3 linked regions of the Flocculibacter collagenilyticus genome follow. The protein of the gene in region 3 binds, or shares a complex with, the protein of the main gene of each other region. Links are inferred from orthologs where the notes say so. Each region holds a gene or a part of one and is shown on either strand. Other genes may lie near its edges.

Region 1 (4,046 bases), 2.6 Mb from region 3 along the record:
TTATTGTAACCTTCTTTTTCCATGAAGGTATTTAGTGTACGTGTTAATGCCGCTCTAAAACCTGCTAAGTGAGTACCACCATCACGCTGTGGAATGTTATTAGTGAAGCAGAATATGTTCTCTTGGAATGAGTCATTCCATTGCATTGACACTTCAACAGAAATACCATCTTCTTCACGCTCAGACGTGAACGAGAATACTTTAGGGTGAATTGGCGTTTTATTCTGGTTTAAGTACTCAACAAATGCTTGAATACCACCTTCGTATTTGAAGTGGTCATTACGATCATCACGCTCATCTTGAAGCCTAATGCTAACACCAGAGTTTAAGAATGATAATTCGCGTAAGCGTTTTGCCAAGATATCGTAATGGAATTTAATGTCTGTAAACGTTTCAGGGCTTGGCCAAAAACGTAATTCAGTACCTGTGCTTTCTGTGTCACCAATCGCTTTTAATGGCTCATCTGGCACACCATGACGGTAAATTTGTTCATGGATTTTGCCTTCGCGACGGATCGTTAACTGTAACTTAGTCGATAAAGCATTTACTACTGAAACACCAACACCGTGCAAGCCACCGGATACTTTATACGAATTGTCGTCAAATTTACCACCTGCATGCAGAACCGTCATAATAACTTCTGCTGCTGACACACCTTCTTCTTCATGAATAGAGGTAGGAATACCACGCCCATCATCACGTACTGATACTGACTCATCGTTGTGAATGGTGATCACGATATCAGAACAATGCCCTGCTAACGCTTCATCAATCGAGTTATCTACGACCTCAAATACCATGTGGTGAAGACCAGTGCCATCATCAGTATCACCGATATACATTCCAGGTCTTTTTCTTACTGCATCTAAGCCCTTCAAAACTTTAATGCTGGAAGAATCGTAATTATTTTCAGACATATTATTTTTCCATTAACCACGTATTTGCCCATGTTCCACGTGAAACATTGCATTATTTACGCTAAATTTTGTTTGAATATCCGCAACCTGAGTTTGATCAATACAAGTGACAAATACTTGTGAAGCACTGTACTTCATTAAGTCTGCCAGCAAATTTTTATTATCATCATCAACTTCAGACGGTAAGTCATCAAACAGTAAAATTGTATCTCGTGCGGTGCACGAATAAATATACTTACTTTGTACAACCTTTAAGATGTACAACAATAACTTTAACTGCCCTCGCGATAAAGTATCTTGGATAGCTAAACCGCGTGATTGAATTTTCAAGTCGGCCTTATGAGGACCAGACTGAGTAAAACCATACTTCAAATCACGCTCAAAATTAGCATTCAAAACATCTTTAAGCGACAGTTCTTTATTCCAACCTTGATAGAAACTAAAGTCTATTTCTTCTAAAAAGTTGGCTTTAGAAATAATTTGTTCAAAACATTGTGAAAGCTGTTCAAATAAAGAATCCATATACTGCTTACGAAGCTGAGTTAATTGTTCGCCAGTGTCGGCTAATGCATTATCCCAGTATTCGTATTGTTCTTTATTAATTACACGTTGCTTTAACAAAGCATTTCGGCTTTTTAATAGTTTTGTATAGGTAAGCCAAAGTTGATGAAAAGAGTGTTCCACGTGAAACAATCCAAAATCAATAAATTGCCGTCTTACTTTTGGTCCACCAAAAAATAAGTTAAAGCTGTCTGGTGTAACAATTTGTACTGCTACACAACTTGCTAATGACGATAAGCTTTTAACCGATTCGCCATCAACTTTAACCTCTAACCCACCTGCTACATCGCGCTTAATACCAATGCGATTTACTTCTTTATCTTCCTGATTTAATTTACCAAATAATACAAAGTGATCATGCTCATGCGAGATAATCTTATTAACTTGGGTAGCACGAAATGAGCGACCTCTTGCTAAATAATAAATCCCTTCAAGAATACTTGATTTACCACTTCCATTCTTACCAACAATAAAGTTAACGCCACGTACTGGCGTTATTACTTGCTGCTGTAAGTTTCTAAATTGATGAAAGTTTAGTTCGCTAAGCCACATTAACTATAAAATTCAACACTATAGACGCATTGGCATAACCACATACATGGCATCTTTATTTTGCTCTGCTTCTATCAGTGCGCTGCTATTACCATCAATTAATGTGATCACAACTTGTTCTTCTTTAATATTGCCCAGCACGTCTAAAATATAAGAAACATTAAAACCAATTTCTATGTCTGGCCCGGCATATTGAATACCAACCGATTCTTCCGCTTGTTCTTGCTCAGGGTTATTAGCCGTAATTTGTAATTCGCCATTTGTTACATTCAGTCTAACGCCACGGAATTTTTCATTAGACAAAATTGAAGCGCGATTAAATGCAGCGCGTAAATCGTCTTTATCTGCGGTAATGAACTTATCACCATTGCGTGGAATAACCCGACGATAATCAGGAAAACGCCCATCCACTAATTTACTGGTAAAGACATAGTGATTATCAACAAGGCGGATATGATTAGTGCCCATTTGAACCGTGACTAATGTGTCATCACTTTCAAGCAAACGCATAATTTCAAGCACGCCTTTTCGCGGAATAATCACTTGGCGTTGCTCTGCAACAGCGTTATTAAGCTGATAGGTGGCAAGGGCTAAGCGGTGACCATCAGTAGCCACTGTTCTTAATGTCTGCCCTTCAACCTCAAACGACATGCCATTCAAATAGTAACGTACATCCTGATTCGCCATTGAGAACTGAGTCGCATCGAGCAATTTACGCAGTTGTTGACGCTCAATTTGAAACTCTATATCGCCTTCCCAGCTTTCTAAATTCGGATACTCAGTGGCAGGTAAAGTAGACAAAGAAAAACGACTTTTACCACTTTGCAGAATCAGTGAGTCATTTTCTACACGAATATTTAGTTGGCAACCGTCTGGTAAACTGCGACAAATATCTAGTAACTTTTTTGCCGGAACGGTAATAGCGCCCTCTTGATTAATATCATCAATTTGAGAGGCTGCAACCATTTCAACTTCTAAATCTGTGCCCGTTAGCGATAGTGAACCCTCACTAACATTAATGAGTACATTAGATAAAATAGGTAGCGTATGTTTGCGCTCAATCGCTCCTGAGACTAGCATTAAAGGTTTTAATATTGCGTCTCTGTCTAATGTAATTTGCATATATAAATATCCACTGATTGAAATTGATATAAACGATTATGAAGAAAGTGTACGTATTAAGTTTTGGAAATCTTCCTTAATTTCATGATTTTCCTCTTTGAGCTCATTAATCTTACGGCAGGCATGCAGCACTGTTGTATGATCTCGCCCACCAAAAGCATCACCAATTTCTGGCAAGCTATGGTTAGTTAATTCTTTTGCTAATGCCATGGCTAATTGCCTTGGCCTTGCTACTGATCGGCTACGGCGTTTAGACAATAAGTCTGCAACTCGAATTTTATAATATTCCGCTACCGTTTTTTGAATATTTTCTATAGTAACAAGTTTGTCTTGTAATGCGATTAAATCTCGAAGCGCTTCTTTCACAAAATCAATGGTGATAGGTCGGCCAGTAAAATTTGCATTCGCTTTAACACGATTCATCGCACCTTCAAGTTCACGTACATTCGAGCGTAAACGTTTGGCAATAAAGAATGCAACTTCCTCAGGCACCTTCATTTCTTTTTCTTGCGCTTTTTTCATTAAGATCGCAACACGCGTTTCTAACTCTGGCGGCTCAATAACAATCGTTAATCCCCAACCAAACCGTGACTTTAAGCGCTCTTCCACCCCATCAATCTCTTTCGGATAACGGTCACTGGTAAGAATAATTTGTTGATTGCCTTCAAGTAAGGCATTGAATGTATGAAAGAATTCTTCTTGCGAACGTTCTTTTTTAGCAAAGAACTGAATATCATCAATAAGCAGCGCATCAACTGAGCGGTAATATTTTTTAAATTGTTCAATTGCATTGTTTTGCAATGCTTTTACCATATCTTGAACAAAGCGCTCTGAATGCATGTACACCACTTTTGCATCAGGCTTTCGTGCAATAATGCCATTTCCCACAGCATG
Region 2 (3,910 bases), 380 kb from region 3 along the record:
TACCTAATTTAACAGCCAAACTATAGAAGTAAATATCACATGACTTTTCAATGGCGGTAAAAATATCAACCCAGCCATGGCCGTATGGAGTGTGATCGCGATATTTATGATCTAAGTTTTTCAGTTGAAAGAAACCCGGATCCCAAATACGGGTTTTAACCGTCACTTCGTTTTCATCCAAGCCCAACAGTGCAAGTTGGGGCTTTATTGTTGAGGCGGGTGGATATCTTCCTTGGGTAGTTCGGTTAATTAACGGGCGATCTTTAGAGTTGATGATTTTTTTATATTCTTTGCCACTTATACCGTGAACAAATAAGTTGGGGTCGTAGCTAGGATTGCTATACAAGGCTAACACGTCACCATTTCTTGGATCGATTGCCACTACAGCACCTCGTGTATCTTTCAAGGCTTTTTGTGCGGTTTTTTGTAATCCAATATCAATCCCTAGGTGTATGTCTTTACCCGGAATTGGCGGAACTTGTTTGAGGGTGCGCAATATGCGTCCTCTATTATTAATTTCAACTTCTTGAAATCCTACTGTGCCATGTAGTTCATTTTCATAATACTTTTCTAAGCCTAACTTTCCTATATCACGAGTGGCAGCATAGTTAGCTGTTTTTTCTTCTTCTTCTAATTTGGTTAAATCTTTTTTATTTATTTTTGAAACATAGCCAAGCACGTGAGTCAGTGTTTCTTTATGTGGATAGTAACGGGTTAAACGAGCTTCTATCGACACGCCGGGGAATAGGTGCTGATTGACGGAGAACTGAGCAACTTGTGTTTCAGTTAATTGACCAATAATGGGAATGCTTTTAAAGCGCCGTTTATATTTCGCTGCTTTTAAAAAGCGTGTTTTTTGTTCGTCAGAAATCTCAATAATGGTTGAGAGCGCTTGTAAGGTATCTTCTAAATTACCTACTTTCTCTGGAATGATTTCCAAAGAAAATACGGGTTTGTTTTCGGCAAGCAGCACACCATTTCTATCGTAAATCAGCCCTCGGTTTGGCGCAACGGGTACTACTTTAATACGGTTTTCATTAGAGCGGGTTTTGTAGCTTTCGTGGCTAGTGACTTGTAACTGATACAGGTTACTAATTAGTAGTAACATTATGCACACCACACCCAGAAAGGTGATAAAGGTTCGACGAGTAAATAAATTCGCTTCTGCTGAATGGTCCTTAATCGTAACGCGTTGGCGGATCATTGACTAAATTGATTACTCTCTGTGGTATGGATGATTATTATTAATGCTCCATGCTCGATATAAACTTTCAGCAACAACCACTCTTACAAGGGGGTGGGGCAAGGTTAGAGGCGATAAAGACCATTTCTGCTCACTTGCAGCAATGCATTCAGGCGCTAAGCCTTCCGGCCCGCCTATTAATAAGCTTACATCTCTGCCGTCTAACTGCCAGCGTTCTAGCTGTGACGCTAATTGTTCAGTTTTCCAAGGATTACCTTTAACTTCCAATGTTACTATGCGGTTTCCTTTCGGGATAGCCGCTAATGTACGCTCGCCTTCTTGCTGTAAAATACGTTTAATATCAGCATTTTTACCGCGTTTACCTGCGGTTACTTCAACTAATTCTAGCGCAAAGTCTTTGGGAAAGCGTCGCTCATACTCTAAGTAACCCTGAGTTATCCAGCTTGGCATTTTTGTGCCAACGGCAACTAACTGAATTTTCATCTAGCTCCAAAGCTTTTCTAACTGATAAAAATCGCGCGAGTCATCTTGCATAACATGTACAATAACATTACCAAGATCAACCAATACCCACTCGCCAGCTTCTTTACCTTCAACACCTAGCGGCGGAATATCATTGTTTTTTGCTTCAATAGCAACGTTTTCTGCGATTGATTGGACGTGTTTTTTGGAGTTACCGGAGCAAATTACCATGTAATCTGTGATTGATGATTTTTCACTAACATCGATTTGAGTTATATCTCGGCCTTTCATATCATCAATTTTGTCTAAAACAAATTGAAGGAGTTCACTTGTTAACAATGGTGTGTACCTAAACTTTTTAATCTGGGACAAAATTTTAGCACGGTATCAGCTATTTTGAATAGTTATACAACGACAAAATCTATAGATAGTGCTTACAAAGACTCGTTTATGAAATGATTTAGTGGTGAAGAGTTAGGAGTCGGTAAACTAATAGATACACAAATGTGTGCGAATGCGGTAAATGGATGCTTCAATTTAAAGCTTTTAAGAGCGACTTCAAGATCGGCCAGCTGACAAACTAGTGCATTTGCATGAGCGGCATTAATGCGTGACAGTGCAGACTTAAACAATGGTATTCGGTTTTTCCAAACACCTTCTTGCTTAAAGGCCACATCAAGCGATTTATTTTGCGAAAGTGCGGCATGTAATCCATTTAGCGTAGCGACTTCTTTATGTAATGCCCACAGTACGATATTGGGTTCAATATCTTCCGCTTTTAATCGCTGTAATACAGAGATACATTTTTTTGTATTTCCTTGCAAGGCGTAATCTAACATTTGAAACACAGTATATCGAGATTGGTCTAGTAAGGTGTGTTCTAGCCATTCAGCACTAATGACTTCTTGTTGGTTAAGTAAGCTAAGCTTTTCAATTTCTTGCTTTGCAAATAGTAAATTGCCTTCGGAATATTCTGCGAGTAGTTTTACCGCATCAGGCAATAAGCTTACTCCGTATTGCTGACATCTTGCTGATAGCCACTTTGTAAAGTGATGTCCTTCAACTGGATAGCACGGAATATAAACACCTAATTGCTCTAACTGTTTAAACCATTTTGCTTTTTGTACATCTTGGCCTATTTTTCCGCCATGAATAAGTAAGATAGTGTCGTTTTGAGTTTGGCTAGTAATTGACAAAAGGGTTTTAGAGCCTGAAGCTCCCGGTTTGCCGTTTTCAAGTGTTAGCTCAATCAGCTTTAAGTTTGAAAAGAGGGATAAACTATTAAAGCTTTGCTCTAATTGATTCCAATCAAAGCTAGCATCTGCAGTAAAAGTAATACGTTCGTCAAAGCCTTGCTGGCTAGCTCGTTGGCGAATAGCGTCAATAGCCTCAATTTTTTGCAGAGGTTCTTCACCAAATATCAAACACACCATCGGCAGTTGCCGTGATAGGTGTTGATTTAATTGACTCGGATAAACGCGCATTAACGAATGGCGGCAAGCTGTCTTAAAATTTTATCAGCTGCTTGTTGACGCATTTCAGAAAGGACAAGTGATAATTCACGAGACTTTGCCAATACTTTATCTGGATCGTCTTGATAGTTACGATAAACCTCGAAAGAAAAATACTCGGCTTCTTTGTTTGTCACAGTGACAGCGTATTCAACTGTATAAATTAACTCATATTCTGCCACTTGGCCGTTTTTAAATAGTGATAGTGTTCTGCGATCTAGTCGGTCGCGTAACAAATCTAAACGAGTGACAGTTGAGGTTGGGGATTGCAGTAAATTAACGTTGTTATTTCGAAGGTGTGATGAAACAACATTCGCAAGTTCAGAGCGTTTATCAGTACTATTAACATACAAGGTACGCATTTCTGCTGGTAAAAAGTGTGAGCCACGTAAGTGAAAGCCACAACCATTCAGCGTGGTTACTACTAGTAAACAGGTTAGAGTGATAATAATAAAGCGTGCAGATAGTTTCATGATATTCCTAACTGTTTAATGCCTAAAAATAGTATCTGACTAATATACTCTAGCTACAAGTTGTTTGTAGCTAGAGTGCTAGTTGGGGCAGTTTCGTTACTATTAGTTAGCGACGATATTAACAAGCTTACCTGGTACGTAAATGACTTTACGGATTGTTTTACCATCAACGAATTTCGCTACGTTCTCTTCTGCAAGTGCCTTTGCTTCAACATCGTCTTGTGCTGCGTTAACGGCAACAGTTAGTTTAGAGCGTACCT
Region 3 (5,233 bases):
TCCCTTAATACGGTTAACTGTAACTAAGTAATGTTAATTTCGGTTGGAATTGATGACGGCTCTACCAGTAAATGCATGTGACAGCGTAGTACCGTCTACATATTCTAATTCACCACCTACAGGTACACCATGAGCAATACGAGTGGCTTGAATATCATATTTAGCGCATATTTCAGCAATATAATGAGCGGTTGCCTCACCTTCAACGGTTGGGTTTGTTGCTAAGATGACTTCTTTAATATGATCACTGGCAAGTTGATGCTCTAACTCGTCTAGCCCTACTTCTTTAGGGCCAATGCCATCTAACGGAGATAACCTGCCCATAAGCACAAAGTAACGACCCGTAAACTGGCCTGTTTGCTCTATGGCAACAACATCAGCAGGTGACTCTACTACACATAATGTCGCATTATCTAAGCGACGCTGATTTTGGCAAATACTACATATCGCTTCCTCTGAAAAGGTTCGGCATTTTTCACAATGACCAACGTTTTCCATTGCAGATAATAATGCACTTCCTAACTTTTCTCCGCCCAACCGATTTCTTTCAAGAAGATGGAAAGCAATACGTTGAGCAGATTTTGGCCCTACACCCGGCAAACATTTTAGTGACTCTACTAACTCTGAAACTAATGGGCTAAATTTCATCTTATTACCTACTCAACTGAAATTTGAAATATTTTCTGCTATTTATATCACTTGAACACAACAAAAAGAAAGCCACCCTTTTATGCTTAGGGTGGCTTTCAATAATTGCTTGAGTTAATACCTCAAAAAGGCATTTAGAATGGCATTTTCATACCCGGTGGTAAATTCATGCCACCCGTTACTTCTGCCATTTTTTCTTTATTAGTTTGTTCTACACGGCGGACAGCGTCGTTAACTGCTGCGGCTAATAGATCTTCAATCATGTCTTTATCGTCTTCCATTAGACTTTCATCTAATTCAACACGGCGAACATTGTGATTACCCAACATTGTTACTTTAACCATGCCAGCGCCCGCTTCACCAACTACTTCTAGTTTTGCGATATCTTCTTGGGCTTTTTGCATTTGCTCTTGCATTTTTTGGGCTTGTTTCATGATGTTGCCCATGCCACCTTTAAACATAATCTTACTCTCTTTAATAATGCTAAATAAATCGATTAATAGCCTCAAGATATGGGCAGTTAACCTAAATTACAAGACCTAATTTAGCGGTCTAATGCTATCTTCATTTACCTGTGCGTCAAACTCTTGTTGCATAAACTGAACAACAGGATCAGAAAAAATAATTTCTTTGGCGCGACGTAACCTATATTGATCAATCTCTATTTGAATATTATAGGGGGTTTTTAGTAATTCTTGCGTATTTTCAATTTGCAGTATGACATTTTGTTGCAATGTATTTTGTAGTGCGGCTAATAGTTGATTATACGAATTTTCAGTTACTAAGTGGCTTTGCTCATTGGCGAGTGTAAGCTTAAATGTATCATCAATTTGCTCACAAACAGAGTGCAGTGCAATTTGGCGAACCCGCCCAGTCACACCAGTTCTATCTACTAAATTAGCCCACTGATCGACTTGTGAGGCGATTCTTACTTGGTCGGTGTACCCCTGCTCAGATAAAGCAATTAATTGAGGAGCTTCAGGCGGTGCTACGGGCGTTGTTTGCGCTTCCAGTTCACTACTATTTTCATCTGCGCTTTTTTCTACGGCAGTGTTATTTTCATCTGATGGACTAACTCCAGTAAGGTTTGCATTATCAATTTGCTCAATGCCTGCAGACCGTGAAGGCTGACCAAAAGGCTGTTCAACAGAGTGCTGAATGGATGATGCATTTGCAACCTCTGCGGTTTGCACAGGGCTTTGCTGTTGAGCTTGCTCTAAAGTTGAATAGGGTGATTCATCCGTTTGCTGATAGTTCGTGACAGTCGCTTGCGGTGCAGCTTCAGCATTGTTTGTTGCCTCAGGCGGCTTACTTAACTTTTTTTCACTATCCGCCTGCGTAAACGCACGTTCATTAGAATTTGTTCTAGTTGCTAGTATGGCGGCGAGTGGATCACTGTGTTCAATTGTGTTTGCCGTCAATGGCGCAGGCTGTGCAGACACCGCAGAATGGGCTTCTTGTTCAGGTAACAGGTTGGCGTCTGTTGGATTGCTGCTGAATGAGTCTTTTTCTAATGAATCGTTTCCTAATGAATCGCTACCTAATAAATCGTTATCTAGTGAGTGCCCCTTCATTGACTCGGCTTGCTGCATAATTTCAGCTTGCTGCTGCGCTAAGTTTTGACTACTTTCATCTTGATCACTGGCAGTGTGCTGTACTGTCACCGATGCTTCAACAGCCGATGTTTCAGCAACCGATGCTTCAGAAACTGGCGGCACTGATATTTCAGGAGCGCTCTTCTCAGAATAATTTGTTGATTGGCCACCAGCTTGATGAGTAGTTTGCACCGTTGCAGCTTGCGCTTGCTGCCTAGCACCACTAACAGGCTTGAATGACAAAATCCGCAGCATGACCATTTCAAAGCCAGCTTTATTGTCAGCACTAAAAGGCAAGTCGCGCTTACCATTGAGCACAATTTGATAATAAAGTTGGATATCTTCCGCCGTTACCGTATCAGCTGCATGCTTAACAAACGCCTCGTATTCTTCTTCAAGTTCAGCTGCACTAGGTAGTACTTGCGTTAAAGCAATTAAGTGCAACAAATTCAAAATATCATCAAGAATACTTTCGTAATCTGGCGCCAATAGTTCCATATCACTTTTGTATTGAAACAATTGCGCGACTTGCTGTTCAAAAATAGCTTGTAGTAATTTTACAGCCCATGAAACGTCTAATGTACCTAACATTTGATGAACTTGATCATCAGTTAACGATGCATTGGATTGCGCAATTGCTTGGTCGGTTAACGACAGCGCATCTCGCATGCTTCCTTTCGCAGCTTTTGCTAATAACTGCAGTGCACTTGCTTGTGCAGTAATATTTTCTTGCTCAAGAATAAAGGTAAGCTGTGCTGCAATTTGCGAGCGCGTTAATGACTTTAAATTAAATTGCAAACAGCGCGATAAAATAGTGATTGGGAGTTTTTGAGGATCGGTTGTGGCCAATAAAAACTTAACGTGTTGCGGGGGCTCTTCTAACGTTTTTAGTAACGCATTAAAACTGTGTTTAGACAACATGTGCACTTCATCAATAAGGTAAACTTTATATCTACCCTGCGTAGGTGCATATTGAACGTTATCTAAAATTTCTCTGGTATCTTCTACTTTGGTGCGCGAGGCCGCGTCAATTTCAATTAAATCAACAAAGCGACCTCGCTCTACATCACTGCATACATTGCATTGTCCGCAAGGTGTTGCAGTAATGCCTTTTTCACAGTTCAGGCTTTTAGCAAGAATACGGGCTATAGTTGTTTTACCAACACCTCTGGTCCCAGTGAACAAGTAAGCATGATGTAATCTTTCTTGTTCTAGCGCATTGGTCAACGCCATTTTTACATGGTCTTGACCAACTAATTCAGAAAAATTTGCAGGACGCCACTTTCTTGCTAAAACCTGATAGCTCATCGTTAGTCGCCTTCGTACTCAACTATCGCATGAACATCTATATTTAAGTTTTTAAGTCTTGCCTCGCCACCTAAATCTGGCAACGATACAACAAATGCAGCATGTTCAGCTTTTGCACCCAGTCGCTCTGCTAATTTAGCGGTAGCTTCAATTGTGCCACCCGTTGCTAATAGGTCATCAACTAAAAGTACTTTATCACCTGCTTCAAGTGCATCAGTGTGAATTTCTAGTGTATCTGTACCGTATTCAAGTGCATAGCTTTCTGCAATTGTTTCTCTTGGTAATTTACCTGGCTTGCGAACAGGCACAAATGAAACGCCCATTGCGTATGCTAACGGTGCACCGAAAATAAAGCCACGCGCCTCAGTTCCAATGATTTTAGTAAACCCTTGGTCCTGATATTTTTCTTTAAAATGATTGATCACTAACGAGAAAGCTTCAGGATCTTGCATTAGACTTGTCACGTCTCTAAACATGATACCTGGCTTTGGATAGTCAGCTACGGCTTTAATACTGGCTTTAATTAATTCAAGTTGTTCATTACTCATGATAAGGATCTCGAGTGGTGTATTTCGTAAAAACGCGCATTATGACAAAGATCACTCGCCGATACCATTAGGAAGTGAAATTGCGAGCAAACTTCCTTGTCATGTTGTTTGAAAATTTACTTGAAACACACTACCCAATGTCTTATTAAGCAATTTTATCGTTAAGACCTTCGCCAATAACCGATAATAACAAACTTGACGAGATAGGCTTTTCTAAGACCACTTGAACATTATATTTTTTTGCTTGATTGATCAGTTGTTCATTTTTTTCTGTGGTCATTATATAAATGGGAGTATGTTTATATTTAGCGAGTTTACGAAGATTTTTACAAAGTATCACTCCATCCATAATTGGCATTTTGTAATCAATTAAACAACAATCTACGTCATATTGATTTGCTTTTTTTAATCCATCTAAGCCGTCACTGGCTTCTATAACTAAATAGTCCATCTTGGTTAGTTCAGACAACAAGTTACTACGAACTTTTATATTGTCATCAACCAACAAAATACGTTGATTCATGTGTTTCACCTTAACATTACCTGTACCCGCAATAACCTGCTTAACAGGATTATCGCATTACAACTTTTCAAGCTAACTACATAAAAATCGACTGCATATGATTTTTCAGCCTAAATCCAACTATAAATTACACTACACTTGAGACAATACAAATGCATATTGCGCTCTGTTTTGTAACAGAATCTAACTCATAACTATAGCTGAGCTTTAATAATTGTGAAGCTTAATATTAGAAGATCAGAGCAGTCGAGTTAATCGCTGAAATAGCACTGAATGATCATTTATTCGTCTGCTTTTTGTCGAATAATTCTTTTGTCGGCTAGCTGTCGTAAAACGGTCAGCGCCCCTGCTTCAATTTGCTGCTTCGTTAATTGCTCAAACATTGCATCAATTCTGGTGACAAGTTCAGCAAATCGGATCCCTGGCTGCTGCTGAATAAAACTAAGTAACACTGCAGTAATACCATTAATTTGTAAAAACTGAACTTCATCACCTACATCGCGGTATACAACCAAGTAAATAGGTTCATCTAACGGTTCAGTTGGGATGAAGTCAATGGATATTTGATGAACTGGGAAATGATAACTTAATGAGTAAGCCAAAGAAGATAG

What was found.
Region 1: the proteins of dnaX (region 3) and dnaN are in contact, whole or in part, in a cryo-EM structure (PDB 8GIZ), measured with the Escherichia coli proteins. The link is inferred for Flocculibacter collagenilyticus from one-to-one orthologs.
Region 2: the proteins of dnaX (region 3) and holA are in contact, whole or in part, in a cryo-EM structure (PDB 8GIZ), measured with the Escherichia coli proteins. The link is inferred for Flocculibacter collagenilyticus from one-to-one orthologs.

Annotation. Positions count from the first base shown.
Region 1 is NZ_CP059888.1:754-4,799, reverse strand. What follows is about bases 1,101-4,046. They hold dnaN (DNA polymerase III subunit beta), read right to left. Parts: upstream 3,153-4,046; coding sequence 2,049-3,152; downstream 1,101-2,048. Other genes in these bases: dnaA (chromosomal replication initiator protein DnaA), read right to left, coding at 3,189-4,046; recF (DNA replication/repair protein RecF), read right to left, coding at 1,101-2,030. Also shown: gyrB (DNA topoisomerase (ATP-hydrolyzing) subunit B), read right to left, coding at 1-917; more of recF, read right to left, coding at 930-1,100. UniProt on the Escherichia coli protein: Confers DNA tethering and processivity to DNA polymerases and other proteins. Acts as a clamp, forming a ring around DNA (a reaction catalyzed by the clamp-loading complex) which diffuses in an ATP-independent manner freely and bidirectionally along dsDNA.
Region 2 is NZ_CP059888.1:2,935,816-2,939,725, reverse strand. Bases 1,101-3,910 are described here. They hold holA (DNA polymerase III subunit delta), read right to left. Parts: upstream 3,100-3,910; coding sequence 2,101-3,099; downstream 1,101-2,100. Other genes in these bases: leuS (leucine--tRNA ligase), read right to left, coding at 3,753-3,910; HUU81_RS13030 (LPS-assembly lipoprotein LptE), read right to left, coding at 3,150-3,650; rsfS (ribosome silencing factor), read right to left, coding at 1,688-2,005; rlmH (23S rRNA (pseudouridine(1915)-N(3))-methyltransferase RlmH), read right to left, coding at 1,217-1,687; mrdA (penicillin-binding protein 2), read right to left, coding at 1,101-1,204. In the rest of the region: more of mrdA, read right to left, coding at 1-1,100. UniProt on the Escherichia coli protein: Part of the beta sliding clamp loading complex, which hydrolyzes ATP to load the beta clamp onto primed DNA to form the DNA replication pre-initiation complex.
Region 3 is NZ_CP059888.1:2,550,450-2,555,682, forward strand. The notes cover bases 870-3,903. They hold dnaX (DNA polymerase III subunit gamma/tau), read right to left. Parts: upstream 3,552-3,903; coding sequence 1,188-3,551; downstream 870-1,187. Other genes in these bases: HUU81_RS11290 (YbaB/EbfC family nucleoid-associated protein), read right to left, coding at 870-1,109; apt (adenine phosphoribosyltransferase), read right to left, coding at 3,554-3,903. Outside these bases: recombination mediator RecR, read right to left, coding at 34-648; more of HUU81_RS11290, read right to left, coding at 783-869; more of apt, read right to left, coding at 3,904-4,099; HUU81_RS11305 (response regulator), read right to left, coding at 4,245-4,622; HUU81_RS11310 (HvfC family RiPP maturation protein), read right to left, coding at 4,904-5,233. UniProt on the Escherichia coli protein: Part of the beta sliding clamp loading complex, which hydrolyzes ATP to load the beta clamp onto primed DNA to form the DNA replication pre-initiation complex.